One region of the Couchioplanes caeruleus genome, then DNA from elsewhere that is predicted to be linked to it. Evidence: riboswitches for the same ligand, from Rfam matches in the RefSeq annotation. Region 1 holds a riboswitch; the other holds the start of a gene.

Region 1 (14,437 bases):
GAGGTGGTGAATCGGGCGCTGATCATCGCGCACGCTGCCGGTAGTCGGGTGACGTCTTGCTGCGGGCGGCGCGCTGGGCGATCCGGGTGTTCTTGAGGAGGAGCAGCCGGAGCTGTTCCCGCCTCTCCCGGGCGAAGGTCCGCCGGGCACTGCTGGTCACGGCGCCGTCGAGCAGTCGTTTGGCGGCGGCGACGGCGTCCGGGGACCGGGTGGCGAGCTGCCGCGCGAAGGCGGTGGCGGCGGCGACCGGATCGTCGTGCACCTCGGTGACGAGGCCGATGCGGGCCGCGTCGGCTCCGGAGATCTCCTCCGCGGTCATGGTGAGACGTTTGGCGACGTCGATGCCGACGACCTCGGAGAGGCTGCGCATCCCGGTCATGTCCGGGATGATGCCCCATTTGCCTTCGAGCACCGACCATCTGGAGTCCGGTGTCGCGAAGCGGAAGTCCGCGCCGAGCGCGATCTGCACGCCACCGCCGTAGCAGTGCCCGTGCACCGCGGCGATCACCGGGACGGGAACCCGCCGCCATGCCCAGCAGGCTTCCTGGAAGAGGTTGGTCCCGCGCCAGGGCGCGGGCACGAAGGCACCGACGATGCGGCGAGGAGTGCGCAGCACGGTCGGAAAGTCCAGGCCGGAACAGAACGACTCGCCCTCACCCGCGATGACGACCGCCCGCAGGGTACGGTCGCGGCGCAGCCACCGCGCCGTACGGACCAGCTCGTCGAGGATGTCCAGGGTGAGCGCGTTGAGCTTGTCCGGCCGGTTGAGGTGGACGTGCGCGACCGCGTCCTCGACCCGGGTCGTCACGAGCCTCGTCGACGGCTGTTTGCTGGTCATTGAATGCGCTCCTCGTGGTCAGAGCCGGACGGCGAGTCGTGGTCAGAGCGGGTGCGGCGAGGCGTGGTCGGAGCCGGACGGCGAGGCGTGGTCAGAGCACGGCGGCGGCGAGGTGTGGTCAGAGCCGGGCGGCGGCGAGGTGTGGTCAGAGCCGGGCGGCGAGCTCGGTCGCCTGCTTGATCGCGCGCTTTGCGTCCAGCTCGGCGGCGACGTCGGCGCCGCCGATGACGTGGACGGACACGCCCTGCCCGGTGAGCGGCTCGACGAGGTCGCGGACCGACTCCTGGCCGGCGCAGATCACGACCGTGTCGACGGCAAGGATCCGGGCCTCGCGCGGGGACTTCGGATCGCGGGCGTCTTGCGGCACGGTGATGTGCAGGCCGTCGTCGTCGATGCGGACGTACTCCACCCCTCGCAGCATGGTCACACCGGAGTCCTGCAGAGTGGCGCGGTGCACCCAGCCGGTGGTCTTGCCGAGCCCCTTGCCCAGCGATGTGGATTTGCGCTGCAGCAGGTGGACCTCGCGGCGGGGAGGCGCCACCGTCTTGGTGGTGAGGCCGCCTCGCTGCAACGCCGGATCGGTGACGCCCCAGCGTCGCATCCACTCCTCAGCCGGCTCGCCCGGCTCGTGCAGCAGGAACTCCGCGACGTCGAACCCGATCCCGCCGGCGCCGATGACGGCGACGCGGTCGCCCACGGCGGCCCGGTCGGAGATCACCTGCTGATAGGTGAGGACCTTCGGATGCGTCGTGCCGGGGATGCTCGGCACCCGGGGAGTCACCCCGGTCGCCACGATCACCTCGTCGAAACCGGTCAGGTCCGCCGCGGAGGCGCGTACGCCCAGATGGAGGGTGACGCCCCGGACCTCGATCATGTGCTCGTAGTAGGCGAGCGTGTGGGCGAAGTCCTCCTTGCCGGGGATTCGCGCGGCCAGACGGAACTGTCCGCCGATCCGGTCCGAGGCCTCGAAGAGTTCGACGCGGTGGCCGCGGCCGGCGAGCTCGACCGCCGCCGCCAGGCCGGCGGGACCGGCTCCGACCACCGCGATGCGCTTCGTGGTCCGGGTCGGTGCGAGCACGAGCTCCGTCTCGTACCCGGCCCGCGGGTTGAGCATGCAGGTGGCGCGCTTGTTCCGGAAGGTGTGGTCGAGGCACGCCTGGTTGCAGGCGATGCAGGTGATGATCTCCCGGTCCCGGCCCTCCGCCGCCTTGTTCACGAACTCGGGGTCGGCCAGCAGCGGCCGGGCCATCGAGATCAGGTCGGCGTCACCGGCGGCGAGCACCTGCTCGGCGATCTCGGGCCGGTTGATGCGGTTGGAGGCGATCACCGGTACGGACACCTCGCGGCGCAGCTTGCCGGTGACCCACGCGAAGGCGGCCGGCGGCACCGAGGTGACGATGGTCGGCACCCGGGCCTCGTGCCACCCGATCCCGGTGTTGAGGATCGACACGCCACGCTCCTGCAGCCCGCGCGCGAGCTCGACGGTCTCCTCCCAGGACTGGGCGTCGTCGACGAGGTCCAGGAGACTGATCCGGTACTGCACGATGAAGTCGTCGCCGACCAGGTCCCGGGTCCGCCGGACGATCTCCCAGGGGAAGTTCATCCGCTTGGTTGCGCTTCCGCCCCACTTGTCGGTGCGGTCGTTCGTCCGGACGGCGAGGAACTGATTGATCAGGTACCCCTCCGAGCCCATGATCTCGACGCCGTCGTACCCCGCCTGCCGGGCCAGGCTCGCGGCCCGCGCGAACGCGGTCGCCGTACGGTCGACCTCCCGCGTGCTCATGGCCCGCGGCCGGAACGGTGTGATCGGCGACTTGCGCCGCGACGCGCCGGTGCTGAACGGGTGGTACGAGTACCGCCCGGCGTGCAGCACCTGCAGGAGGATCTTCCCGTCGTGACGGTGTACGGCGTCGGTCACCACCCGGTGGGCGCGCGCGTGCCCGGGCGACGTCATCACGCTGCCGAACGGCGCCAGCCAACCCCGCCACGTCGGCGCAAACCCGCCGGTGACCATGAGGGCGACCCCGCCCTGCGCGCGCTCGGCGAAGAACGCGGCGAGCTTCGGCAGGTCCCGAGCCCGGTCCTCCAGCTTCGTGTGCATCGATCCCATCACCACGCGGTTGCGCAGCACCGTGTGACCGAGATCCAGCGGGCTCAGCAGGGTCGGATACCGGCTCTCAGGCCGTACGGGGGACGCGCTCACGTCGTCTGCCTCCTCGCCTCGGGCTCGCGGGACGGGGGCAGCATATACAACTAATCACCTATGCAACAGGTTGCATAGTGAGCTCGGCGCCGGGTCAGCGGCGCAGGAACCCGGCCAGCCGGCGGCTTCGCGCCACGCGAGCCTTCGACGCCCGGCGACGGCCGATGAAGACCGCGGCCACGGCGGCAACGGCGGCCAGGGCCGTCGCCGCCGCCGTCGCGGGACGACTGCGGACGGCTTGTTGCGCTTGTCGGGCCCGCCGCGGCGCTGACTCCCGTACGCGGGAAGCGCCGGAGACCGACCTGCTCTTGAGGCTCGACAGGGTGCCGCCGAGGCGGCTGGGGGTATCGGCGTCCGGAACCCCGGAGGTGGCGTACGAACTCGGCACCGTCTCGGCGATGTGGTTGGTCTTCATGTCGTTCCTCCTGGTCTGCATGCCGTCGTAGCCGCGTGCTTGCCCGGCCGTCGAACCCGGCTAACGTGACTAATGCGTTCATTCACGCCTTCGGGTCCGCGCGTGCACCATCCGAAGTCCGGTCGCGGTTCGGCCCGTCCGGCAGGGGTACACGACAAGGACGGGGACATTCATCGACGACGATTGAGGAGTCTGTGATGCAGCCCTTCGTGTTCGAGCCGTGGTCGTGGCGTGACCCCACCCTTCCGGGCGGCGGTGAGCGCACCTTCGACGCCGACAGCGGCAGCGCGGACGAGCGGGCCGGGACGGACCTGACCGGCTTCCATGTCGAGGCCACCGACGGCAGCATCGGCAAGATCGACGAGGCCACCTACGACGTGGGCAGCGCCTACCTGGTCGTGGACACCGGGCCTTGGATCTTCGGCCGCAAGGTTCTGCTGCCGGCCGGCACGGTGCAGCGGATCGACCACGCCGACCGCAAGGTGTTCGTCGACCGCACCAAGGACCAGATCAAGGATTCGCCCGAGTACGACAAGGACACCTTCGACACGCCGGAGTATCGCGAGCAGGTGGGCACCTACTACACCGGCAGCTACCGCGACAGGCCACCAGTGCAGTAACCCGCACCGCAGAGGTCGCTGGACGCCGCCGTCACCTGCGAAAGGTGACGGCGGCGTCGTATCGCTCCGGTCAGGCGGGGAGGATGGCGCAGGTTGTGGTGGCGTGGGCGTAGAGCTTGCCGTCCGTTGCGCCGATCACGCGGGCCTCGGCGGTTGCGGTGGTGCGGCCGACGTGGACGGCGTGTGCCTCCGCTCGCAGCCGTCCGGCCGTGAGGCCTCGGACCAGGTGGATGTTGAGCTGCACCGTCGTGTAGCCGCTTCCCGCGGGCAGCCGGCTGAGGACGGCGCTGCCGAGGGCCGAGTCGAGCAGGGTTGCCAGGTAGCCGCCGTGTACGGTGCCCATGGGGTTGTGGACGAACTCGCCCGCGTCGCCCTCGAAGACCGCCCTGCCGGGGCCCACCTCGACGAGGCCGAAGCGCAGGGTTGCCGTGATCGGCGGCGGTGGCACCTCGCCGGCGATGATGGCCTTCAGGAACTCCTCGCCCGTGCGGGCGGCGGGTGTCGTGGTCATGCCGCCGACGCTAACCGCGTCGGCGCGGTGATCCAGTACGGATTCCGTACTAGCATCGGCGGCGTGGGAGCCGGTTATGGGCAGTTCTGCGCCGTCGCCCGGGCGTTGGAGGTGCTCGGGGAACGCTGGACGCTGCTGGTGGTGCGCGAGTTGCTGCTCGGCGCCGGGCGGTTCTCGGAGCTTCAGCGAGGGCTGCCGCGGATCTCCCGGACGATGCTCACGCAGCGGCTGCGGGAGTTGGAGCGCGCCGGGCTCGTTCTGCGTACGGCGGGGGCCGGCGGTCCGGCGTACGCGCTGACCCCGGCCGGGCGGGCGCTGGAGCCGGTGCTGCGGGAGCTGGGCGCATGGGCGTACGAATGGGACCGGCGCGGCCTGCAGCCGGAGCACCTGGATCCCGAGATGCTGGTGTGGGACCTGCGGCGCCGGCTGCATCCGGACCGATTGCCGACGGCGCTGACGGTGGTTCAGTTGACCTTCCGGGTACGGCCGGAAGGGCCGTACTACCTGCACGCCCGACGGCCCGACGTCACGCTGTGCACGGACAGCGGCGGGCATCCGGTCGCCCTGCACGTCGATGCGGACCTGGAGGCGTTGACCCGCTTCTGGCTCGGGGAGCGGCAGTGGGGACAACTCTTGCGCGCGGAAGACGTCCGGCTCGCCGGTCCGGCGACCCTTCGCAGGGCCTTTCCCACCTGGTTCTCCGGCTACGCCCTCCGCCCGTGAAACGGCTACGCACTCTGCCCCGTGAAACGGCTACGCCCTCTGCCCCGTGAAACGGCTACGCCCTCTGCCCCGTGAAACGGCTATGCACTCCGTCAATGAACCTGCTCGGACGGGGTCGCGGCGACCTGATCCCGCGACCGTCGGAACGCCAGGACGGCCGCCAGTGCGAAGCCCAGGACCGCCGCGATGAGATGGCCGACGGTGGCGAAGTCCGGCACCGATCCGTCCCATTCGGCACCGCCGAGCGCCCAGCCGAGCACGAAGACCGCCCAGTGGAGGCGGCCCCAGCGGGGCAGGGCGAGCGTGCCGAGCGCCAGCACGGTCTGGGCGCCGTAGCTGATCCCGTAGTCCGAGGCCTGTCGCACTGCCTCCGGATACCAGCCGTTCCGCAGTCCGACGGTGATGACCACGGCGGTGAGCAGAGTGGCGACGACGTGCCCGCCGAGGAACACGGCCGCGGCGCGCGCCTTTCCCCACCGGCGCTCCGCCCAGGCCAGGAAGCCGCAGATCCCCAGGCCGACGGTGATCAGGCTGCCCACGAACTCGAGGGAGGCGACATCCGAGAGCGTGGTCTGGATGAACAGCACGCTGCCGAGCATCGCCGTCACCGGATGGTCCCGCAGGTTGTCCAGGTTGGTGCTGACGTAGCCCAACAGGGTGGTCGACCGATCGTCGGACAGCCCGTAGTAGACCCAGGGGTAACCGACCAGGAGCAGACAGACATAGCCAAAGGTCAAAGGCGCGCGGCGCGGATACTCCCGGACGGCGCGGAGCGGGCCCCGCAGGGACGCAAAGTTCATGGCTTGTCATTCAACTGTGCGCTGTCCAGGTTCGGTTCCAGGCGCGATCGGGTACAGCAGGCGCGGGAGGTGAGCGACGTGAAGTTCGTCTTGAAGAACACCAGCAATGGACAGGTCCGTTTCAATCTTGTCGCGGACAACGGTCAGGTCGTGGCCACGAGCGAGGCCTACACCCGCAAGACGTCCGCAATGGACACCATCGAATCGATCAAGCGGAGCACCGGCTCGGCGACCGTGGACGACCAGACCACCTAGTCGCCGCCGCGTCCCGAGCGCCGCGTCCCGGGCTCGGCGCTCGGGACGCGGCGGCAGCCGCCGAAAGGTGAAACATTGCGGTACTAGCGTCGAGCCACGTGGTCGTCGAACTGTTGTGGCTTCCGGTGCCCGTCCTGCTGTCGCTCTACTTCGCGTTCTTCGCCGCGTACAACTACGCGTACGCCGCGGGTGCGCTGCTGCGTCGCCGGCCGCGAACGGTGCCGCTGCGTACCGATGCGCGGGTCGCGGTCGTCATCGTCTCCTTCAACGAGCGCAAGGTGATCGCCGACACCGTGGCGGCGTGCGAGCGGCTGACCTTTCCGCACAAGACCATCGTCGTCGGTGACGACTCGAAGGACCCCGAGACCGTCGCGCTGCTGCGCCGGTTGGCCACCGAGCGGGATTGCGTACGGGTGCCCGGCGCCCGATACAACGACACCGACGTCGAACTGTGGGAGTCGGACGGGTTCGTCCTGTTCCACCGCTTCCACAACGCCGGCTTCAAGGCGGGCAACCTCAAGACCCTCGAGGGCTACCTGCGCGGACGCGGCTTCGACTACATGTACCTGCTGGACGCGGACTGGCGCCCGCAGGCCGACGCGCTCGAGCGCTGCCTGGAGGTCATCGAGGCCGACCCGGCCACCGCGTATGTGCAGGCCAAACGCCTGTACCACTACGGCCGCAGGGACCACTTCCAGCGTTGCCTGGCCATCAACGAGGAGGCCTGCTACCTGGTGGACCTGGCGGGCCGCCAGCAGCTCGGTCAGATGATCCTCTTCTCCGGCTGCTGCGCCCTGTTCGACCTGAGCGCGCTGTACGCCGTCGGCGGCTTCCAGGCCGGGCACCTCACCGAGGACATCGACCTGTCCAACCGGTTCTACCTGGCCGGCTACCGCGGGGTCTACCTGGAGGAGGTGGCCAACGTGGGCGAGGTGCCGCCCAACTACCAGGCGTTCCGCCGGCAGCAGGAGCGGTGGGCGATCGGCTCCGCCCGTACGTGTAAGGAATATTTTCTTCCGGTCCTGCGATCGGAGCTGGACCTGTGGACCAAGCTCAGCCTGCTGCGGCAGAACGCCTACTTCACCGCCGCGCTGGGCGTGGAGGCGTCGGTGCTGTGGAGCTTGCTGGTGGCGGTCGCCGCCGTGGTGGGCGCCGGCCGCGGCGGGGCGACGCCGACCTTCGACGGGCCGCTGCGCGTGGTGGCCTACACGCTGGTCCCGACCGCGCTGGTGGCGTTGTTGAGCTGCGTCCTGCCGCTGGTCGTGGGCGTGGTCAAGAAGCGCGACTGGATAAGTCTGCTCTACATCCCGGCAGCCTGCTGGATCGCGCTGTCCGTGGTCCACACCTACGCCATCGCGAACGTCAAGGGCTTCCGGAACCTGGCACAGACCTGGTTCGTCACGCCCAAGACCAACCGGCGGCGCGGCCCCGTGGCGGTGCGCGGCGCCCGCCGGATCCGGGCGCTCAACGGCGCGACCCTGCTGGCGCTCGCCGCCGCATACCTGGCCGCTTTCCGCGCCGACGCGGGCGCGACCGGTGCGGCGCTGGCGACGGTGTACGCGTTGGTGTGGATCCCGTCGTTGGTCATCGCGTCGCTGAAGAGCTGAGCGCCTCGTCACCAAAGGGGCCTGAGGCTCGCGGTGGTCATCTCCTCGGGGCGGCGGGAGAGGTCGAGCGTCGGCTCCTGATGTGCGGGCAGGTCGTGCAGGCGGGGAAACTCGCGGGTCCTGTCCCCCGTGGGGGACCACGCCGGCGTTGCGGGTGACACGGGGGTGACGGCGTCCGGTCGTGTCAGGAGTCGGGCAGCCAGAACGAGCAGGCCGAGGGCCGCGCCGATGAACACTCCGCCGGTGTTGTAGATCCAGTCTGCCGCCGAGGCGACCCGGACGCCGCTGACCGCCTGCCAGCCCTCGATGCCGAACGAGAGGGCGGCTCCCGCCGCGGCGGTCCACAGCGCGTGGCGGGTGGCGAGGGCGCCCGCCACCCCCAGCGGGATGAACAGCAGCAGGTTGGCCAGCCGCTCGTCGCTCGAGGCGAATGCCTGCATCTCGGCCTGGAAGGTCGCCGTGTGCAGGAACGAGCGTACGTACTCGGCGAGCCGGTAGACCGCGCCGTCCTGCCAGCCGGGGGCCTCCAGGGGCACGGTGAAGACCAGAATCGGTGCCAGTGCCAGCATCGCCGACAGCGTCCAGCCCGGTCGCCAGCGGAACAGCCGCGACACCGGCCAGAACAGCACACCAGCCGCGATGGCGCAGCAGAGCAGCAGTGCCACCGCGCCGGGACGGTCGAGCGCCAGGTTGAGCTGATACCTCATGCGGATCATCTTGGCCGGCGAGGCGTATGGCAGAAATAAATAGCCATAGGTAACATCCATTGTCATCAATGTCTGTCCGCGCGGCAGAGAGGATGGCCGGCATGGCTCCGGAACGCCAGGTACGGCGCGCGGCCGCCCGCCGCGAGGTGCTGCGTCTCGGTGGCGCCCTCGCCGCCGGCGGGTTGCTCGCGATGGCGACCGCCCGGAGTGCGGCCGCCGGCCCGGCCGCCACGCCGCCCGTGACCACCACCTTCACGGGGCACTCGCCGCCCGGGTTCGACCAGTGGGAATACGTGCCCTTCGAGGTGCCGGCCGGGGTGAACCGCATCTCGGTGCGCCGCTCGTACGAACCGTATGTTCTCGTTCCCGGTCTGCTCCAGAACGTGCTGGACATCGGGATCTTCGGCCCGGCCGGTTGGGGGCCCGGTGCCGAGGACGGCTTCCGGGGATGGTCCGGCGGCGCCCGCGACTCCTTCACTCTCTCCGCCTCCGACGCCACCCCCGGTTATCTGCCGGGCCGCATCGACCCGGGCCGGTGGGCGGTCGCCCTCGGCCCGATCGTCGCCAACCCGCGCGGCATGGACTGGCAGGTCGACGTCACGCTGGAATTCGGGCCGGAGGAGCCGGCGTTCGTGCCGGCGCCCGCGCCCACGCGCGCCGCCGGCCGGGGAGCGGCCTGGTATCGCGGGGACATGCACCTGCACACCGTGCATTCCGACGGCTCGGGCACCCAGGAGCAGACGGCCGCGGACGCCCGCGCCCGCGGTCTCGACTTCTTCGTCTCCACCGAGCACAACACCCGATCGGCGAACCTGACCTGGGGCCGCTACGCCCGCGACGACCTGCTCATCATCGGCGGCGAGGAGGTCACCACCCGGCACGGCCACTGGCTCGCCCTGGGTCTGCCCGCCGACCGCTGGGTGGACTGGCGGTACGCTCCCGGCGACGGGTTGTTCGCCGGCTACGCCGCGTCCGTACGCGCGGACGGCGGCCTCGTCGTGCCCGCGCATCCCAGCTCGCCGGGACCCGGCTCGACGTGGGAGTTCGGTCATGAGCACGTCGACGGCCTCGAGGTGTGGAACGGGCCGTGGACGATCGATGACGTCAATTCCGTACGGATCTGGGACAAACTGCTGCGCGACGGTCGCCGGTTGGCCGCGTTCGGCAACAGCGATGCGCACAGCCCGGCCGCCGTCGCGCATCCGCAGACGGTGGTGTACGCGCCCGAGCTGTCCCGGTCGGCGATCCTGGCGGCGCTGCGGGCGGGGCGCTCGTACCTCGCCGGGGCGTCCGCCGCCACGCTGGACCTGACCGCGGCCGCCGGGGAACGGGTCGCCGGCCCCGGGCAGTCGCTGGAGGTCGGCGACGACACCGTCGAGGTCACGGCGCGGGTCGGCGGGGTGCCCAGCTCCGTCGTCTCCCTGCACACCGCGACCGGCCAGGTGGCGACCGGCTTCGTCCCCGCCTCCGGCGCGGCCACGCTGACTTGGCGTACGCGCGGGAGCAGTGCCCGTTATATCCGCGTCGAGGTGCAGCGGCCGCGGCCCACGCCAACCACTCTGACCACCATGCTGTTGCTCAGCAACCCGGTCTGGCTGCACCGGTAGCGCCAGCCTGACCCACTCTCCCGAGATCAGGCCTGGGGGATGCGTCGGACGAGTCCGGTGCTGCGGCGTGCCCGCGCCGCGCGGAGTGTGCTTCTGGCCGCGGGCCGGCGTCGCCCCGATCGCGACGACGTTGCTGACCAGCCTCGCCGCCTACAGCCGCGAAGTGGTCGCCCGGCCCGATCGTGGTCGACCGCGCCGACTTCGCCGCCCGCTTCTCCGCCCAACGCCTCGGCGGGCTGGCTCATCGCGCCCGAGCTGGACGGCGCCGGCGTCGCCGACGTCACCCGGATCGCCGACGCCGCTACGGTGGTGGCCGTGAGAGAGGACGGGACGACGGTGGCCGACGAGGACATGCCGGGGTGCACGCTGACGGTGTGCCGCGACTGCTGCTGCGGCAGCCGCGTGAAGCATCCGGCGGTGGACCATGCGGCGCAGGTCGACCGGCTGCGAGAGCTGCTTCCCGCCGCACACCGGGTCCGCACGAGCCTGTGTCTGGACGTCTGCGCCCAGTCGAACGTCATGGTCGTGCAGCCGGCGCGCACCGCGCGGCGCCAGGGTGCACGGCCGGTGTGGTTCGGCCTGGTGCTCGACGACGCGATCGTCACCGACATCGCCGACTGGGTGCGCGCGGGCGGCCCGGGCGTCGCCGGCCTGCCCGCCACGCTCGCCCTGTCGGTCATCCCGGCGCCGGCCGCGGCGGGAGAGCGGTGACACACCCGGAACACACCATGTGGGGTTGTGGTTTTCCTCCTGCGCCCAGATATGGTGTGGCCCGTAGCTGGTTCGGCCGCGTCGTCACGGGGCCGAGGCAAGAGGGAACCCGGTGCAAATCCGGGACTGCCCCGCAGCGGTGAGTGGGAACGACCGCCGTCATACAGCACTGGGCCTCGGCCTGGGAAGCGACGGCCAGTAGGCGACTTCTGTCAGGCCCGCGAGTCCGAAGACCTGCCAGCGCGTCGCACGCCGGACGGTGTGCGGCGGTCGAAGGCCGCGCGGGACGGCCGACGCCGGATCTCCTCGGGCACTTGGTGCCGGGGCGGTGGTGTCTGCTCCCGCGTGTCCGGACGGCCATGGGCTCGCGAGGAGAGGGCATGACACTCACACCGGGAAAGACCGCGCTGCCGGAGCAGCGGCGGCACACGATGCGGGTCCGCAAACGCAACGGCGACCTGGCGCCGGTCGACGTCGACAGGATCGTGAAAGCGGTCGAGCGGTGGGCTGAGGACCTGGACGAGGTCGATCCGCTGCGGGTGGCGACGAGGACCATCAGCGGTCTGTACGACGGCGCCACCACGGCGGAGCTGGACAGGTTGTCGATCCAGACGGCGGCGGAGCTCATCGGCGAGGAGCCGCAGTATTCGAGGCTCGCGGCGCGGCTCCTGGCGGCCTTCGTGGACAAGGAGGTCCGCGGGCAGGGCGTCGAGAGCTTCAGTCAGTCGATCCGCCACGCACACACGCAGGGACTGATCGGCGACGAGACCGCGGCGTTCGTGGCCCGCCACGCCCGCGAGCTGGACGACGCGGTCGACCTCGACGGGGATCTGCGGTTCGAGTATTTCGGCCTGCGGACCGTCGCCGACCGTTATCTGCTGCGGCATCCGCAGTCGCGGCTGGTGGTGGAGACGCCGCAGTTCTGGCTGCTGCGGGTGGCGTGCGGGCTGTCCGGGACGCCCGGCGAGGCGATCGGCTTCTACCGGCTGATGTCCAGCCTGGCCTACCTGCCGAGTTCGCCGACGCTGTTCAACTCCGGTACCCGGCATACACAGATGTCGTCGTGCTTCCTGGTCGACTCGCCCCGCGACGAGCTCGACTCGATCTACGAGCGGTACCACCAGGTGGCGAAGCTGTCGAAGTTCTCCGGCGGCATCGGCATCTCCTGGTCTCGGGTCCGCGGCCGGGGTGCCCTGATCCGCGGCACCAACGGCAGGTCCAACGGCATCGTCCCGTTCCTGAAGACGCTCGACGCCGGCGTGGCCGCGGTCAACCAGGGTGGCCGGCGCAAGGGTGCGGCCTGCGTCTATCTCGAGCCATGGCATCCGGACATCGAGGAGTTCCTGGAGCTGCGCGACAACACGGGCGAGGACGCCCGCCGCACCCACAACCTCAACCTGGCCAACTGGATCCCCGACGAGTTCATGCGCCGGGTCGAGGCCGACGCCGAGTGGTCGCTGATCGACCCCACCGATGCCCCCGAACTGCCCGACCTGTTCGGCGAGGAGTTCGACGAGGCCTACCGGCGGGCGGAGAAGAAGGCGGTCAAGACCGTCAAGGCGCGGGAACTGTACGGACGCATGATGCGCACGCTCGCGCAGACCGGCAACGGCTGGATGACGTTCAAGGACCCGTCGAACCGGTTGTCCAATCAGACCGGTTCCCCGGGCAACACGATCCACCTGTCGAACCTGTGTACGGAGATCCTCGAGGTCAACTCCGACGCCGAGACGGCGGTCTGCAACCTCGGGTCGATCAACCTCGGTGCGCACGTGACCGCCGACGGCGGGGTGGACTGGGAGCGGCTGCGCGCCACGGTCCGTACCGCGGTGGTGTTCCTGGATCGGGTCATCGACATCAACTACTACCCGGCCGAGCAGGCCGGGGTGTCGAACCCGCGGTGGCGGCCGGTCGGGCTCGGGCTGATGGGCTTGCAGGACGCGTTCTTCATGCTGCGGCTGCCGTTCGACTCGGCCGAGGCGAAGGAGCTGTCCACCCGGGTGCAGGAGGAGATCTTCCTGACCGCCCTGGAGACCTCCGCCGGCCTGGCGGAACGGTTCGGCGCGCACCCGGCGTACCCGGAAACCCGTGCCGCCAAGGGTGACCTGCACCCCTACCTGTGGGGAGCGGAGCCCGCGCAGACAGGCCGCTGGTCGCGGCTCAAGACCCGCGTCCAGGAGAGCGGGCTGCGCAACTCGCTGCTCGTGGCGATCGCGCCGACGGCGACGATCGCGTCCATCGCCGGCTGCTACGAGTGCATCGAGCCGCAGGTCTCCAATCTGTTCAAGCGCGAGACCATGTCGGGCGAGTTCCTCCAGGTCAACACCTATCTGGTACGCGAGCTCAAGGCCCGCGGCCTGTGGACGGCGCCGGTCCGCGACCGGATCAAGCGGGCCGAGGGCTCGGTGCAGCAGATCACCGAGCTGCCCGCCGAGGTGCGCGAGCTGTTCCGGACCGCGTGGGAGCTGCCGCAGCGGGCATTGATCGACCTGGCCGCGGCGCGGGCGCCGTACATCGATCAGTCGCAGTCGTTGAACCTGTTCTTGAGCGCACCGACCATCGGCAAGCTGTCGTCGATGTATCTCTACGCCTGGAAGTCGGGGCTGAAGACGAGCTATTACCTGCGCTCGCGCCCGGCGACGCGCATCCAGCAGGCGACGGTCGCGGTCACCCCCGCCGAGGTCTGCTCCCTGGAGAACCCCGAATCGTGTGAGGCCTGCCAGTGATGCTGCTCGATCCCGGAATGGACCTGACCCTGCGGCCGATGAAGTACCCGCACTTCTTCGACCGCTTCAAGGACGCCATCAAGAACACCTGGACCGTCGAGGAGGTCGACCTGCACTCCGACCTCGCCGACCTGGCCAAGCTGAGCCCCGCCGAGCAGCACCTCGTCTCGCGGTTGGTGGCGTTCTTCGCCACCGGGGACACCATCGTGGCGAACAACCTGGTGCTCAACCTCTACCAGCACGTCAACTCCCCGGAGGGCCGGCTCTATCTGTCCCGGCAGCTCTTCGAGGAGGCGGTGCACGTCCAGTTCTACCTGAACCTGCTGGACACGTACGTGCCCGACCTCGACGAGCGCGCGGCCGCGTTCGCCGCCGTCGACAACATCCCGTCGATCGCCCGCAAGGCCGAGTTCTGCTTCAAGTGGATCGACTCGGTCTTCGAGCTGCGTGCGCTCGTCTCCAAAGAGGACCGACGCGCGTTCCTGCTCAACCTCATCTGCTTCGCCGCGTGCATCGAGGGCCTGTTCTTCTACGGCGCTTTCGCGTACGTGTACTACCTGCGTTCCCGCGGCCTGCTGCACGGCCTCGCGTCCGGCACCAACTGGGTGTTCCGCGACGAGAGCATGCACATGGCGTTCGCGTTCGACGTGGTCGACCAGGTTCGGGCCGAGGAACCCGACCTGTTCGACGCCGAGATGGAGCGGCAGGTCCGCG
Region 2 (14,437 bases), 3.2 Mb from region 1:
CAGCGCCGACGACAGGTGGTTGGTCGGTTCGTCGAGCAGGATCAGGCCGGGTCGCTCGGCCAGCGCCAGGGCCAGGTCGAGGCGCCGCCGCTGGCCCTGCGACATCCGCCCGACCGGTGTGCCCATGGCGTCGGTGTCCAGGAGTCCGAGCGCGCCGAGTCCGACGGTGTCGGCGTCGCGCAGCCCGGCATGGACGACCAGCCGCCCCACGTGGCGGGCGTACACCTGGCTGGCGGTGAGTGCGAGGTCGTGCTCGGTGGTCTCCTGAGTGATCAGGGCGATGCGGGTGTCGCTCGCGGTCCAGAGGCGTCCGTCCGTGGGGTGGAGGGCACCGGCCAGCACCGCGAGCAGGGTGGATTTTCCGGCACCGTTGGATCCGGTGACGAGCAGCCGGTCACTGCCGTCGAGGGTGAGGTCGATCGGACCGGCGAGTCGCCCGTTTACGGTGACGCCATGCGCGCGTAGCTGTGGTGCCCCCGGTCGGGCCACCGGGTCGGGCCAGTGCAGTGTCGGCGGCGGCTGCGGAACGTCGATGCGGTGCACGGCGAGGGCGTCCTGCTGCCGGTTGAGGGCCTGCACGACACCCGGCGCGCGGGACTGGCGCTGGTGCTTGCCGGTGCCCTTGTCCGGCCGCCAGCCGGTGGAGAGCCGGTCACGGGCCGCCGACACCGCGTCGGCCAGCCGTCGGTGCTCGGCCTGCTGCTGTTCGTAGTCCTGTTCCCAGCGCTCACGCTCGCGGCGCAGGGCGTGCTGCCAGGCGTCGTAGCCGCCGGCGTACAGCCGCGGCGTGCCGTCGCGGCTCGGGTCGAGGTCGCAGAACCGGTCGGCGACGTCGCGCAACAGCGCCCGGTCGTGGCTGACGACGACGAGGCCGCCGGCGTGCTGGCGTAGCTGGCGGGTCAGGAAGTCCAGCCCGCCGGCGTCGAGGTGGTTGGTGGGCTCGTCGAGCAGCAGCACGTCGTGCCGGGCGGCGAGCAGGCACGCCAGCCGCACCCGGTAGCGCTGCCCCACCGACAGCGTCGCCAGGCAACGGTTACGGTCTGGGCAGGCGCCGATGGCGTCCAGGGCGACGTCGATGCGGCGTTCGGCGTCCCACGCATCGAGGCGGGTGGCAGCCTCCAATGCCACGGCGTAGCGGTCGTCGGCGGCCGGATCACCGGCGGTCATTGCCAAGGTCGCCTCATGCAGCGCGGTGAGGGCCGCGAGCGGGGCGGCCAGCGCCGCGGACGTCAGGGTGCCGACCGTCTCACCATCACGTGCCGCCAGTTCCTGGCGGGCCAGGCCGATCGTGCCGGCGCGGTGCACGGTGCCCTCATCGGGCGGGATCAGGCCGGCGAGGACGTGCAGCAGCGTCGTCTTACCGCGGCCGTTCTCGCCGACGACGGCGATCCGGGACCGGGCCGATACGGTGACCGACACGTCGTGCAAGACACGTCGCGACCCGCGGGTGACGGCGACGCCCTTGGCGCGGATGTGCGCGCTGTCGCCCGCTGGGAGGAGCGGGGACAGGATCTCAGGGATAGGGGTGAGGTTCAACAGGTACTCCGCGGCTCGCAGTGGAGCCGGGCAGCAGCAGGCGGCCGCCCGGCGGGGTCCGGGACGGCGAGCGCGGATTCAGCAGGGGAAGGCGCCGCCGTCAGCGGGCGGTGCGGACCTTCTGCGACCAGATACCTCGTGCCATGACGTTCACGGTACCTGACCCGCCCGTGGCTTCCAGCGAAGAACTGCTGCCGTCGTTGCAGAGCTGGAGAGGTTCTGCGGGAGCGTCTCACAAGAGAGGGCTTGGAGGTCGCGGTCAGGTTGACCGCGGACCGGTGGGATCGGGCCGTACCGGCGACCACAGTGGCCACCGCCCAAATGGTGGTGGTCGCCGTCGACGACAGCAAGCCTGCCGGGGCCGTAGAATGACCGGTGGTGCTGGTTCGCCCCGCCGACAGCTTGGTGGGGCGTCGTAAGAGGGAACCCGGTGGAAGACCGGGACTGCCCCGCAGCGGTAAGCGGGAACGACCGCCGTCATTGAAGCACTGGACCCGCGAGGGTCTGGGAAGCGACGGCCAGTAGGCGACCACCATGGTCACGCCCGTGAGTCCGAAGACCTGCCAGCACTGCGCACACCGCCGGTGTGCGCCGCCGGCGGCTCCTCGGGAGGGCCTGGGCGGGAGTCGGTACCTCGCCGTACCCTGCCTTTCTCCTTCCCGTGCCCGCTGGGCTCTTCGAGGGAAGGACCCCCTGTGACCACCGCATTCGGGCAGAGCACCGTGCTCGGCTATCCCCGCATCGGCACCGACCGGGAATTGAAGAAGGCCGTCGAGGCGTACTGGGCGGGCACGATCGACGCCACCGCGCTGGAGAAGACCGCGGCCCGGCTACGCGCCGAGGTGTGGCTGGCACTGCGCAACGCCCGCCTCGACGGCATCCCATCCAACACGTTCTCCTACTACGACCACATGCTCGACACGGCCGTCGCCGTCGGCGCCATCCCCGACCGGTTCCGCCGACTGGGTCTATCCGAGCTGGACACCTACTTCGCGATGGCCCGCGGCGTCGATACCGAGCCGGCGCTGGAGCTGACGAAGTGGTTCACCACGAACTACCACTACCTCGTTCCCGAGATCGACGCCGACACTGTCTTCACCGCGAACCCCGGCAAGGCGCTGCGTGAGTACGCCGAGGCCCGCGCACTGGACGTCACGACCCGGCCGGTGCTGGTCGGCCCGGCCACGTTCCTGCTGCTGTCCAAGGGCGACGACCCGTTCGCCCGGCTGGACGACCTGGTCGACACCTACGCCCTGCTGCTGACCGCGCTGGGCGAGGCGGGCGTGACCTGGGTGCAGCTCGACGAGCCCGCCTACGCCGCCGACCGCACACCGGCTGAGATCCAGGCGCTGCGCCGCGCCTACACCCGCCTCGGACAGGTGGAACACCGGCCGCGGATCTTCGTCGCCACCTACTTCGGGGAACTCGGCGAGGCCCTGCCCGCCCTGCTCGACACCCCGGTCGAGGCGATCGGCCTGGATCTGGTCGCCGGGCCGGGCAACCTGCGGCGGCTCGCCGCCGTGGGTCCGCTGCGCGGCAAGACGATCGTCGCCGGGCTCGTCGACGGTCACAACGTGTGGCGCACCGACCTGCGCGCCGCCGTCACGGCCGGCGCGACCGTGGCTGGGCTCGCCGACAACGTCGCCGTGTCCACGTCGTGTTCGCTGCTGCACGTACCGATGGACCTGTCCACCGAAACCCACCTCGACCCGCAGCTGTACGAGCGGCTCGCGTTCGCCCGGCAGAAGGTCGACGAGGTCGTCCAGCTCGGCAAGGCCCTGCGCGACGGCACCGCGCACCTGCCCGAGCCGCTGCCGCCGCTGCCCCCGGCGTGGCGCCGCCACGACGTCCGCGCGCGGCTCGCCGCCCTCAGCGTGAGCGACCGGCAGCGCGGCGACTACGAGACGCGGGCCGCCCACCAGCAGCAGCGGCTGCGGCTGCCCGAGCTGCCAACCACCACCATCGGGTCGTTCCCGCAGACCGCCGAGGTGCGCCGGGCCCGCGCCGAGCTTCGGGCCGGGACCCTCGACGAGGCCGGCTACACCGCGCGGATGCACGCCGAGATCGCCCGGGTCATCCGGCTCCAGGAAGAACTCGGCCTGGACGTGCTCGTGCACGGCGAGCCCGAACGCAACGACATGGTGCAGTACTTCGGCGAGCAACTCGACGGGTTCGCCGCCACCGCACACGGCTGGGTGCAGTCCTACGGCTCACGCTGCGTCCGGCCACCGATCATCTACGGCGACGTCGCCCGTAAGACACCGATGACCGTGCAATGGTCCGCCTACGCACAGTCGCTGACCCTGAAGCCGGTCAAGGGAATGCTCACCGGCCCGGTCACCATCCTGGCCTGGTCGTTCGTGCGCACCGACCAGCCGTTGGCCGACACCGCCGACCAAGTGGCGCTCGCCCTGCGCGACGAATGCCACGACCTGCAGGCGGCAGGGATCACGGTCATCCAGGTCGACGAACCGGCCCTGCGCGAGACCCTGCCGCTGCGCACGGCCGACCAGAAGGCGTACCTGGACTGGGCGGTCGGCGCGTTCCGCCTCGCCACCTGCGGCGTCGGCGACGACACCCAGATCCACACCCACCTGTGCTACTCCGAGTTCGGCGAGGTCCTCACCGCCATCGACGCCCTCGACGCTGACGTCACCAGCATCGAGGCGTCACGCTCGAAGATGGAGGTGCTCGACGACCTGGCCGCCATCGGCTACCGGCGCGGCATCGGACCCGGCGTGTGGGACATCCACTCCCCCCGCGTGCCGTCGCAAGCCGAGGTGACCGGGGCCCTGCGCCGCGCCGTCGCGGCCGTACCGGCGCAGCGGCTCTGGGTCAACCCGGACTGCGGCCTCAAGACCCGCGGCTACGCCGAGGTCGAGGCCTCCCTGCGGCACCTCGTCGCCGCTGCCACCGAGGTACGCGCCCACTGACCCATCTCCCCAGCCGGGCGGGCTCCCTTCCCCTCTGGAGCCCGCCCGGTCTCCCCGTGCCTCGATCACGAGACGAGGTGCTGACCGGCCGTGGCCCGCCGCCACGGGGCGAGGGTCCGGCACGCGGTGGTCCACGCCGTCCCAAACGTTCCACCCACGGATCCGGGCGCGGCAATGTGAAGCCCGGAATTCGGTCCAAGGCGTGGCGGGGAGTGAGGGGTTGGGAGCGTCATCGGGCTCAACCGGTCGCTCCGCGGTCGCTCGGATGTTCCGTACCCCCACCGGACGCAGCCGGACGGCGAGCCAGATCACCGTGCCGCTCTGTCGGCCTTCAACGATCAGACACGAGCCCGAGACAGGGGACCCGCGCCGAGCGGGTCATCATCGAGGAGTATCGCGACACCTGCTTTCACTCCGACTCGCCGGTGTGCGGCAGATGTCACAGAGAGGCGATGGCCTCCTCTATCAGGCTGGAGGCTCGCCACAGGTCTGACTCCGGTGTCCACCGCAGAGTGATCTGCGCCGGACCATGCTTGATCGCCTCGAACCGGGTTCCTCGAGTGAGCATCACCTCCAGAGCCAGAGGAACGGGTTTTGCTCCCGCCATGAACCCGAGGTTCTCGCTGCGCAGCATCGAGGTCCTGCCCGACCGCGTTGACACGGAGATCGCCTCCTTGTCGGCCGCCATCAAGCCGTCTTTCCAGAATCGCTCGAGCATGGCCCGGGCGGGCGCACGGACGCCGATCGGACGCCCGTACGGAACGATCCGGGAGTCCGCACGGCGCACCACGCAAACATCGTCAGAAAGGAATCCCCAGCCTCTGACCAGGAGGGCCAGGAGCAAGGAAGACTTCCCCGCACCGCTTTCACCGCGGATCATGACGGCCTTTGCCTCAGTGCCGGGGCTGCAGGCTGCCGCGGCGTGGAGGCTGCGGTAGCCGCCCCGGAATCCCGGGAAACTCAGCGGCGGCAGCGGAGTCGGCCTGGAGGACTTCGCGAAGAAGCGGTCGTACAGCCGCCATCCGTCACCCTCATTCGCGTAGATGCGCTTCTCCAGCCCGGCATAGGTCAGCGCGCGCTGGAAGCTGCATCCACCAGAGTTCAGCAGTGCCACCTGCAGCCGGCACTGTGCCTCCCAGGTCGGTGTTCGCACGTGTGGGCGTAGGTAATACTCCAGCATCGAGTGGGTTCGATCGTCTCTGCAGACGTAGTCGACCCGGGTACCGAAGAAGTCGACGCTCAACCGCCGCGTTCGAGGGGTCACGTGGGTAGCTCCATGTCAGGCGATGTCGGAGGCGCTGCTCACCACGAGGCCGGGAATCAGCATCGTGCAGCCCGCATGGCCCTTCAAGGGCCAGACCCGATCGTTGGCGGTTCGGCAGGACGCCAGCAGGCCCTGAAGCGTTCCGGAGATCCCGATATTGCGCACGACTGATCCGAGCCGGCCATTCATGATGCGTCTGCCACTGAAGCCAAAGCTGAAGGCGCCCGTTGTCAAGTTGAAGCCGGAGAAGGGATCTGGTGCCGACATCACCATCACCCCGTCGGAGATACCGCTCCAGAAGTCCTCCGCAGGGGCTGGATCGGACTGCAGCCACAGAGCACGCGTGCCGGGCGTTGGCGGGCTCTTGTAACTATTGCGCACGGCCGTTCCGGCGACCAGCTTCCGCGTTACGGCGCCAGATCCGTACAGCCGCAGCGGCGCCGTCCGCACGCCTTCGGCATCGAACGGAAGGGCGCCGGCTGCCTCCGGATTCGTGCGATCCTCTACCAGCAGCAACGACGAGGGAACCGGGACCTCGCCTTCCGCACAAGACAGGAAGGAAGCTCGGCCAGTCGTATCTGCCGCCAAGGCGCGGCCGATGTGGCCGAGAATGACCGAGACGATCCGTGGCGAGAAGACCGCAACGGTCGGCCCTGAAGGCACCTGTCCCGCAGGGGCGTCGAAGAAGTCGAGCTCTTGACCGGCCATTCGTGCTACCGCATCCGGGCGCAGATCCTGCGCGGAACGCGCCTTCATGTACCCGTGACCGGTCTGATTCGAGGTGCTCTCGACATCACCGATGACGAGCACGTCGAGCGAACACTGACTGCGTGTCGCTGACGAAGTCAGACCCAGCGAGTTGACTACGGTGGTGCGCGAAATGCTGTCTTGATAGGAGCAGTAGTCCAATCCCACCACGTTGCGGAGACTTCTCACGGCACGTTCCTGCTCCAGCGCCATAGCTACCCGGTCATCGTCGGAGACGGACCTGAACCGCTCATCGAACAGCGATTCGTGGTCGATGATCCCGGAACCCGAAGGCACGGATCCTGCTCCTACCCTCGCACCGAGCTGCGCGTTGCGGCGAGCCAGCCGCAACGCTTCATCGACCGCCCCGACGCTCAAGGAGGTGGTCCACGCATAGCCGACCCGGCCGGCGTCGACCAGCCGTACGCCTACTCCTCGCTCCCCGGAGCGCCGGAAGCTTTCCACGCGCCCGTCCCTGACGCGGACCTCAGCGTTGTCCGTGTCGCTAATGAAGAACTCGATCGTCTCCCGTCCCGACGGCGCTGCCATGACCAGAGCGGCCAGAGCGGCGATGTGGTCGTCCCCGCCGAGACTAGCCACGAGCGCCGCCAGCGATCGTCATCTGACGCACCCGCAATGTCGGCTGGCCAGCGGTCACCGGCACCGATTGCCGGTCCTTGCCGCAGATTCCCGGCCACAGCGCGAAGTCATTCGCCACGGCGTCGATGCTTCGCAGCGTGGCAGGCCCGTTCCCCACCAGTTGGAAGGTCGTCAGCGGATGGGTCACCTCACCGCGCTCGATGAGATACCCCTCGGTCACAGCGAACGAGAACTCCCCGGTCACCGTGTTCACTGACCCGCCACCGAGCTGCGTGCAGTAGATGCCGTACTCGGTATCGCGGATCAGGCTTTCCGGAGAGTCCTTCCCGGGAAGCATGAAGGTGTTGTTCATCCGGGGCATCGGCAGATGGCGGTAATTCTCGCGCCGGGCGCTGCCGCCAGAATCGCCGCGGGCGCCTGGCCGGTGCCGCGCGTCGAGGAAGCCGACCAGGGCACCCTCGCGGATCAAGGTATGCCGGGACGTCGGTTCTCCCTCGTCGTCGAACAGCTGCGAGCCCCACGCGCTGTCAAGGCGGCCGTCATCGACCAGCGTCACCATCGGCGAGGCGACCGGGGAATCGAGAAGTCCCGCGTACCCGGATGCACCGCGGGCGACGAGATCGGCCTCCAGGCCGTGTCCGCATGCCTCGTGGAACAGCACTCCTCCAGCGCCGGCGGCGAAAACGACCGGCAGGTCACCGACCGGTGCCTCACGAGCGGTCAAGAGGCGCACCGAGCGTCGCGCGGCCGTGGTAGCTGCGTCGCACATCACCGGGAGGTCGAGCTGAGCGGAACCGCTGGTCCATCCGGGTGCCTCCATGGCCGTCTCGCGGCGCCCGTAGCCGGCCGCGGTCACCTCCACCACATAGCGATCGGATCGCGTCTCGTACGACGAGTGGGTGCCCGTCGAGTTCAGCACGGCCACTCGGCGCACGCTGGACAACACGGTCAAACCGACCCGGTCGACGGTGTCGCTGACGCCTCTAGCGGCCTCGCGAGCTGCCCGAAGCGTGTCCTTCAGGTCTACCGCATCGTACGACGGCACTCCAGTGATCAGATGTGCATGAGACGCCTGCCGACGAACGCCAAGGAGCATTCCGGCGCCACGGAGCCCGGCTGCACCGGCCGCGGCCGCGAACGTTCGCAGCAGCCCTTCATAAGTGACGTCAGCAGTATGGGCGAAGCCTGTACGCCCGTCGTGAACGACGCGGATTCCCGCGCCTATGTCACGACCACTGGAAACCTTGACGATCTGCTCGTCCCGGGCGCGGACGTCGTCCAGAAAGCGGTCTTCCAAGAAGACCTCGGCGAAGTCGCAACCGAAAGCGGTGGCGTGTTCGATGATCTGCGCCGCGGTGGATGTCTCCATCGCTATACCCCCAGCCTGACGGCATCTTGGTGAAGAGAGTTCCAAAACTGCAGAATGTCCCGCTTCTGTCGTTCCTGCGTCGCGGTACTGACGTGCAAGTCATGGCCGCAGTCGTACTCGACGAATCGGCATCTGTCCGGGCTGGCGCTCCTGGCGCGGTACTCGTCGAAAAGCGCCCGTTGGTCACCAGGCACACGACGGTCAAAACGTCCTGCCAGCAGCAACAGCGGCGGCAGGCCGTTGCAGCCAGCCAGCATCCGCAGGGGTTCGAACCGTGTTCTCCACATGGGATCGACTCGTTCCAGCACGGTCCCCCACCTCCACCCGCCCGGTTGTTCGACCAGCGACGACAACCGGGACACCGGAAAGCGCAGAATGACACCGGCAACCTTCGTCGGCACCTTGATCACCGCCAGGAGGGCACCGACCGCGTCGATACTGAATCCCTCGAGTACGAAGGACTCCTCCGAGGGGCGGGTTGTGAGGAAATCGACGTACATGTGAGGCACAAAGGTGCCGTCGCGGCCCGAACCGGACACGGATACGACGGCAACGCCGCGGCGTTGCAGATACGGCACGACGTCGCGATGGAAACTGTTGGTGTCCCGGGACGAGACGGTGCGCCGCGATGTCGCGACCGCATATTGGTGAAGCGGACCTTGCCTGCTGATGGTCGGCTTTCGGTAAGGCTCGGTAACGGCGCCCGCGGTGCCACCGTCTGTGAGCCAGGCCAGGGAGCGGCGGCCGTCGGCGCCGGACAGCTGGAAGACCTGAATCGGGCTGGTGTCGCTGGAGACCATCTGGCTGACGCCGACACCTGCATCGAATGTCATCCTCGGACGGGGAGGCTCGCCGGGACCGAACGCGACCGCTACGAGCCTGCGGCCACGCTTCACACCGACCAGCCCAGCCTCGGTCGCACCGAGCATGGCTACGTCCGGCACCGCTTGGACAAACTGCCACTTCCATCTGCCGGGAGTCAGACGCCACAATTCCGCTTCCGGCGTACCGGCTCGATTGAGAACGTAAAGGGCGCCTCGGAAACGGGCCATCGGAGCATCCGCCGGGACGGTCTCCTCCCAGAGCACATGTGAGGCACGCCCACCGATCGCACGGATCACGGTGACCGGCGTCGAGCCTATGGTGCAGCGGGTGACGACAGTGGTGTCCCCGAGGCCGATGATCGGCGAGGATCCGGCGAGCTGCTCGTCGGCTCGTAGCCGGCCGAGCATGCAGACGCCGGCGTTGCGGCACAGATAGATGCCACTGCTGGCATCTGCCGAGTCCGTCAGAGTCGTGCCGATAGCGAGGAAGCCTCGCCCACGTACGGCGACGACGGCGGGGAGATGGGACATCCGGAGATCCAACGCCCTGATGCCGACACCGCGGCCGTCGAAGGTGGCCAGGAGCGGAGTAGGCGTCTCTTCGCCGCGCACGGTCGGCAGCAGCAGGGCGCGACTGCCGGTGCTGTCCGGCACTGCAGTCATCACCCGGGCTGTGTCCGGGAGCCCGATCATGGCAATCGGCTCCAGCGAGCCGTCCGTCCGACATCGCCACCGTTGCAACGTCCGGCATGCCGCCCCGATGGTGGACGAGAGGAATACATCCCTTCCGGCGACGGATATTCCCGACGGTGCAAGCGGAGGCGTCACTTTCATATGTCGAAGGATGCCGATATCGCGTGGGCTGCCTGGCCCGGTGTGCGCTCACCAGCCGCCGGCACAAGGATGGTGTGAGCGGGAAGCATGGTGAGTGCCTCGGCCGACCGCCCCGGAGGGAAGCAGGGAGGTCCGCCGAGGTCGGCGGTGGGCACCGTCCGGATGTCGCGGCATTCAGGAGACAGTAGGACCAGTCCCTCCAGCGAACCTCGCAGGCCGTCGGTGGTGGTACAGAGCTGCTCCGGGCGCAGCAGCAGGACTCGTCCCGTCACCTCCGAGATCACCTCTCGTCGCTCGATCGTCTCGTTGGCCGAGCTTGCCTCGAAGTCCTCTCTTGCTCGCCCGCGTAATCCCACAGGGGAGCCGTAGCTCCACACCCTCGCCGAACGCGCATCAAGGACGAGTAGGTGGTCACTTACCAAGGACCACCCGAGCTCGGTACACATGTGCAGAGCTACCGACGTCTTGCCCGAGTAGTTGGGACCGAAGATGGCGACGCAGCGTCCGCCCTTCTCCACCACGGCGGCGTTGAGGACGACGAAGTTCTGGGCGAACTTCGGATGCACGAGGGGTGGAAGCGGTGCGGCGCTCCCGGACCAGCCGCGGAACGTCCGGCGAACCGTCTCTCCTGCGATACGTACGCTAAAACTCTTCTCCCGGCCGTCCTTGGCCAACACGGACCTGAAGAAGCCCGCCTCGTGCTCCGCCCGGAGCTCGACCGAGGCCTTGTCATCGGCGTGAATGCTCGGTTGCTGCATGACGTGCGGCCGGTAGAGGAATTCAAGATGCTTGCTGTCCGCCTGCGAGCACGTCGCTGTGATCTCCCAGCCGAAGAAGCCGAGGACCACCGTCGCCGTGCGGTCCGGCTCCGTCCCGTTCTGGTTCACACGGCCTCCAGATACCCGGCGTTCGTCAGCGCTCGGATGGCGCGGGCGTGTCCGGCAGGCACGGCGACGGCTGCTCCTGGCTCGTGTTGCTCCTCCCATCGGATCCTCGTCAACATGGCCCAACTCGCCGCGTCCAAACGCTGCAACGCCGCCGAACGATCGCGACGAACGAGGAAGTAGCCCAACGGCTCCAAGCCGTACAGCCGCACGTCGCGGGCGGAACGCACCGCTGTCGGACGGCCGTCTGCCGCGGCGGTCTGCCGGAGACCCTTGGCGGATTCTCCGGTCGCCTCATGACCGGGCTCGAGCCCGAGGACGGCGAGTCCCCAGGCGAGGAACTCGCTTCCCTCACGAGTGAAGAAGGCTGTCTCCGTCGCGAGCAACTCCGCCAGAGCCTGGGCCCGCTCTCGGGCGGAGCCTCGCCACCGTTCGCTACCAAGATCCGTCATCGAGTCGAGAGCCGCGTAGTGCACGTAGACGTGGAACGCCCCCAGCGCTCGTTCCACCACCCAGAGCCGATCCTTCTCGGCGGCCTTGTCGGCGTGCCATGGAGGCGCCACGTATCGACGACTCGCCCCCTCCTTGAGGAGAGCGGCGACCGTCATGATGTCGTAGTACTTGCAATGGACCGCTTCGTGGTACAGCAGGTCGGCCAGCTTGAGCGGATCCCGTAGGACCACGCGATTGATCAAAACGACCCCCGGCAGGGAGAACGCCGTGCAGCTCCCGACGGTACGAGGCGAGTCGAACACCGCGATGGCATGGACGTGGAGCAGGACGGCACGGGCAAGGACCGGTGCCCGGGACCAGAGTTCGTCGACGGCCGCAGCCAATGCTGCGTATTCCTCGTCGCTCACCGTGCCTAAGGCGGCGTTGGTCTCGTCCGGAAACTCCGCGATCCACCGGCTCTCGATCGGTGCCCAAAGGCTCGACTCGGAGCTCAGCACCACGTGGATGGGCACACCGCCACGGCCGGCGATGGCGGCCTCGCCGTCGGGCGTACCCTGCGCCAGCTGACTACATCGGTCAATCACCGCTGCAGTGCTCGGTGGCGCGACAGCGACCCGCGTCGAGGACGGAGCGACCAGCGCAGCGGCCATCCGTACCAGTGGGTCCTCGATGAAGCGTTCCGGCCACATGGCCACTCCCGCGCCGTAGTCCTCGCTGTCGAGGAGCACCGTGCGAGTGAGGAAGTTCCTTCGTCCCCTGACATGAGCCACGTCGCCGAATTGGAGGTGCCCCATCAAGCTCGTTACATTCACGACATTCGTATCCATCAGCTGACCTCTCCACTCACCAAGGGGGACCTGCGCGCCACGAATGACAACAACGCCGCCATGGACGCGGTGGCCAACAGGAATGCGGCCGTCGCGGCAACGTTCGAGGAGCCGTTGAGCGCGGACCGAAGTGCATCGAGTTCGTACGTCAAAGGGTTCACATACGCCATGGCGCGAACGACCGGCGGCATGACATCTGTGGGATAGAAGATAGGTGCGGTCAGCGCCAGCGGCAGCAGGGACAGCGTCGAAATCAGATCTCTCCGGGAGTACGACGACACGCCGAAAGCCAGGACAGCCCCTGTCATGCTCCAGAACACGCTGCCGGCGAGGGCTAGCGCAGTCACACTCCAGACGCTCGGCGTCACCTGCGTCGGGGCGAACAGTGCCAGCAGGCCGAGAAGGGCTGCCGCTTGGATCGCCATGAGAACGAGATTCGCAGCGACCAGACTTGCCAGATATGCGCCGGCACTGCGTCCATCCATCCGCGCGATGGCGTATACCCCCCACTTCCTGTCGTTCGCCACGTCCACGAGGGTCGCGATGCCGACGCGCAGGCTGACATAGCCCAGCATGCCGACATAACTGAACCGTAGGTATGAGTCACCGCCACCTTCGACAGTGACGACACCTCGCAGACTCGTGCAGAGAAACGCGAAGTAGATGAGGGGCTCGACAAGGCGACCGAGGTTGGAATTCCTCCAGTTCCACCAGCTCGCTGCATGGAAAGCGGTCAAATGCACGGCCACCGCAGCGAACGGCCGCCGAGGGGTGGGTGAGACCGTCGTCGTTTCAGACATTAGTTCCTTCACGTCAGATCACCGCTCTGGCCCCGGGTCGCCAGGTAGGCATCGCGCAACCCTGCCTTCTCGACGGTCAGACTTTCGAGATGCTCCGACGCCGTGAGGGCGCCCAACACCGCTGGCAACATCCGAGCAGAGAAGATGGGGATGGAAACGATGCGCCCCTCCTGCGACGGACAGGGCGCGCCATCGATCTTGGCGATGGAGGCAACCACCTGGTCGACGGCGTGCTCGCTGACGGTCGCGATCACTGTAGTCGGCGCGATGTCGATCTGAGACACGTATTCCGCGGTGTGGCCGTCATAGACGCAGCGTCCTTCCGAAATCTCCACGACCCGGTTCGCTACTGTCTCCAGCGCCCCAAGATCGTGACTCGAGATAAGAACGGCAGTCCGACTCTTCCGCGTCAATTCCGCGAGGTACCGGTACACCCGATCAGTTCCCTCGGGGTCGAGCCCACTGGCCGGCTCGTCGAGGATCAGCACGGACGCCCGCGTGGCGATCGCACGTGCCACCTGAACCCGGCGAAGCTGACCGCCGGAGAGCAATTCCACCTGACGAGAAGCCACCCCTTTCAGATCCAGCAGCTCCATGACTTCGGCCGCCCGGCTGCGTGCCTGAGCCCCCGTGACTCCCAGCACGGCGAGCGGCAGGAGGATGTTCTGCCGCACGGTGAGGGACCAATCCACCAAATCGCGCTGAGGGCACCAACCAATGTACGGAACCATCCGGCCGCGAATGACCGAGCCTTCGGTCGGGCGGGTGAGCCCGGCGCACAGCGAGAGCATCGTGGATTTTCCGGCGCCGTTGGACCCGATCACACCGACGAAGTCGCCGCCGTTGATGTCGAGGTCGATGTCCCGCACGCCCCACGTGCCATTCTTGTACCTTTTTCCCACTGTCCGGGCGGCCAGCAAAGGTTCCAATGCCTGCTCCAATTCGTCGGTGGAGCAGGTCCTGGCCGCTCCAGCGGCCAGGACCGATTCACCGACTAGAACTCGTCATCCTCGACATCAACGGGCTGCAGGGTCGGCTGCGTGTGCCCGCCGCTGGCGAGAATGGCCTCCTCGATGGTCGGCTCGAAGTCTTCGGCCGGCCATGCCGGAGCGGTGTTCTCCGTCATCTTCTTCTCCTTTCGTCGGCGCAGGGATGCGCCGGACAGCAATGCCGCACTTGAGCGGTAGCACTCCGTGTAACGGAGCCGTCGAGAGTCGGTCGAGCGGCGAAAGAATGTGGCCACGAGGATCCCCGGCGCCTCTATGGACGCCGTCCTTTCAGCACGAAAAAGGACCGCCACCCCGCCTTCGGCAGATTAATGGCGGAAGAATCCTTACCAGAACCTGGAAGGTTAAAGCTTGACGTG

The links. A riboswitch is a leader RNA that binds a small molecule or an ion and turns the genes downstream of it on or off. The one in region 1 is predicted to bind cobalamin.
Region 2: linked by a shared signal. The riboswitch ahead of metE (5-methyltetrahydropteroyltriglutamate--homocysteine S-methyltransferase) and the one ahead of EDD30_RS18145 (ribonucleoside-diphosphate reductase subunit alpha) in region 1 are both predicted to bind cobalamin.

The regions. Positions count from the first base shown of each region.
Region 1 is NZ_RJKL01000001.1:4,079,804-4,094,240, reverse strand. It holds gene EDD30_RS18205 (crotonase/enoyl-CoA hydratase family protein) at 23-838, opposite strand; gene EDD30_RS18200 (NADPH-dependent 2,4-dienoyl-CoA reductase) at 984-3,041, opposite strand; gene EDD30_RS18195 (hypothetical protein) at 3,136-3,456, opposite strand; gene EDD30_RS18190 (PRC-barrel domain-containing protein) at 3,654-4,076, shown strand; gene EDD30_RS18185 (PaaI family thioesterase) at 4,147-4,587, opposite strand; gene EDD30_RS18180 (winged helix-turn-helix transcriptional regulator) at 4,651-5,310, shown strand; gene EDD30_RS18175 (rhomboid-like protein) at 5,403-6,110, opposite strand; gene EDD30_RS18170 (YegP family protein) at 6,189-6,365, shown strand; gene EDD30_RS18165 (glycosyltransferase family 2 protein) at 6,464-7,972, shown strand; gene EDD30_RS18160 (VanZ family protein) at 7,981-8,739, opposite strand; gene EDD30_RS18155 (CehA/McbA family metallohydrolase) at 8,781-10,286, shown strand; gene EDD30_RS18150 (hypothetical protein) at 10,653-10,997, shown strand; cobalamin riboswitch at 11,049-11,253, shown strand; gene EDD30_RS18145 (ribonucleoside-diphosphate reductase subunit alpha) at 11,378-13,723, shown strand; gene EDD30_RS18140 (ribonucleotide-diphosphate reductase subunit beta) at 13,723-14,437, shown strand, end outside.
Region 2 is NZ_RJKL01000001.1:7,242,869-7,257,305, reverse strand. It holds gene EDD30_RS32750 (ABC-F family ATP-binding cassette domain-containing protein) at 1-1,536, opposite strand, end outside; cobalamin riboswitch at 1,902-2,118, shown strand; gene metE (5-methyltetrahydropteroyltriglutamate--homocysteine S-methyltransferase) at 2,232-4,469, shown strand; gene EDD30_RS32735 (hypothetical protein) at 4,909-5,712, opposite strand; gene EDD30_RS32730 (TldD/PmbA family protein) at 5,749-7,080, opposite strand; gene EDD30_RS32725 (TldD/PmbA family protein) at 7,073-8,449, opposite strand; gene EDD30_RS32720 (hypothetical protein) at 8,452-9,936, opposite strand; gene EDD30_RS32715 (hypothetical protein) at 10,104-10,955, opposite strand; gene EDD30_RS32710 (HEXXH motif-containing putative peptide modification protein) at 10,991-12,172, opposite strand; gene EDD30_RS32705 (ABC transporter permease) at 12,271-13,083, opposite strand; gene EDD30_RS32700 (ABC transporter ATP-binding protein) at 13,080-14,000, opposite strand; gene EDD30_RS41645 (hypothetical protein) at 14,066-14,197, opposite strand.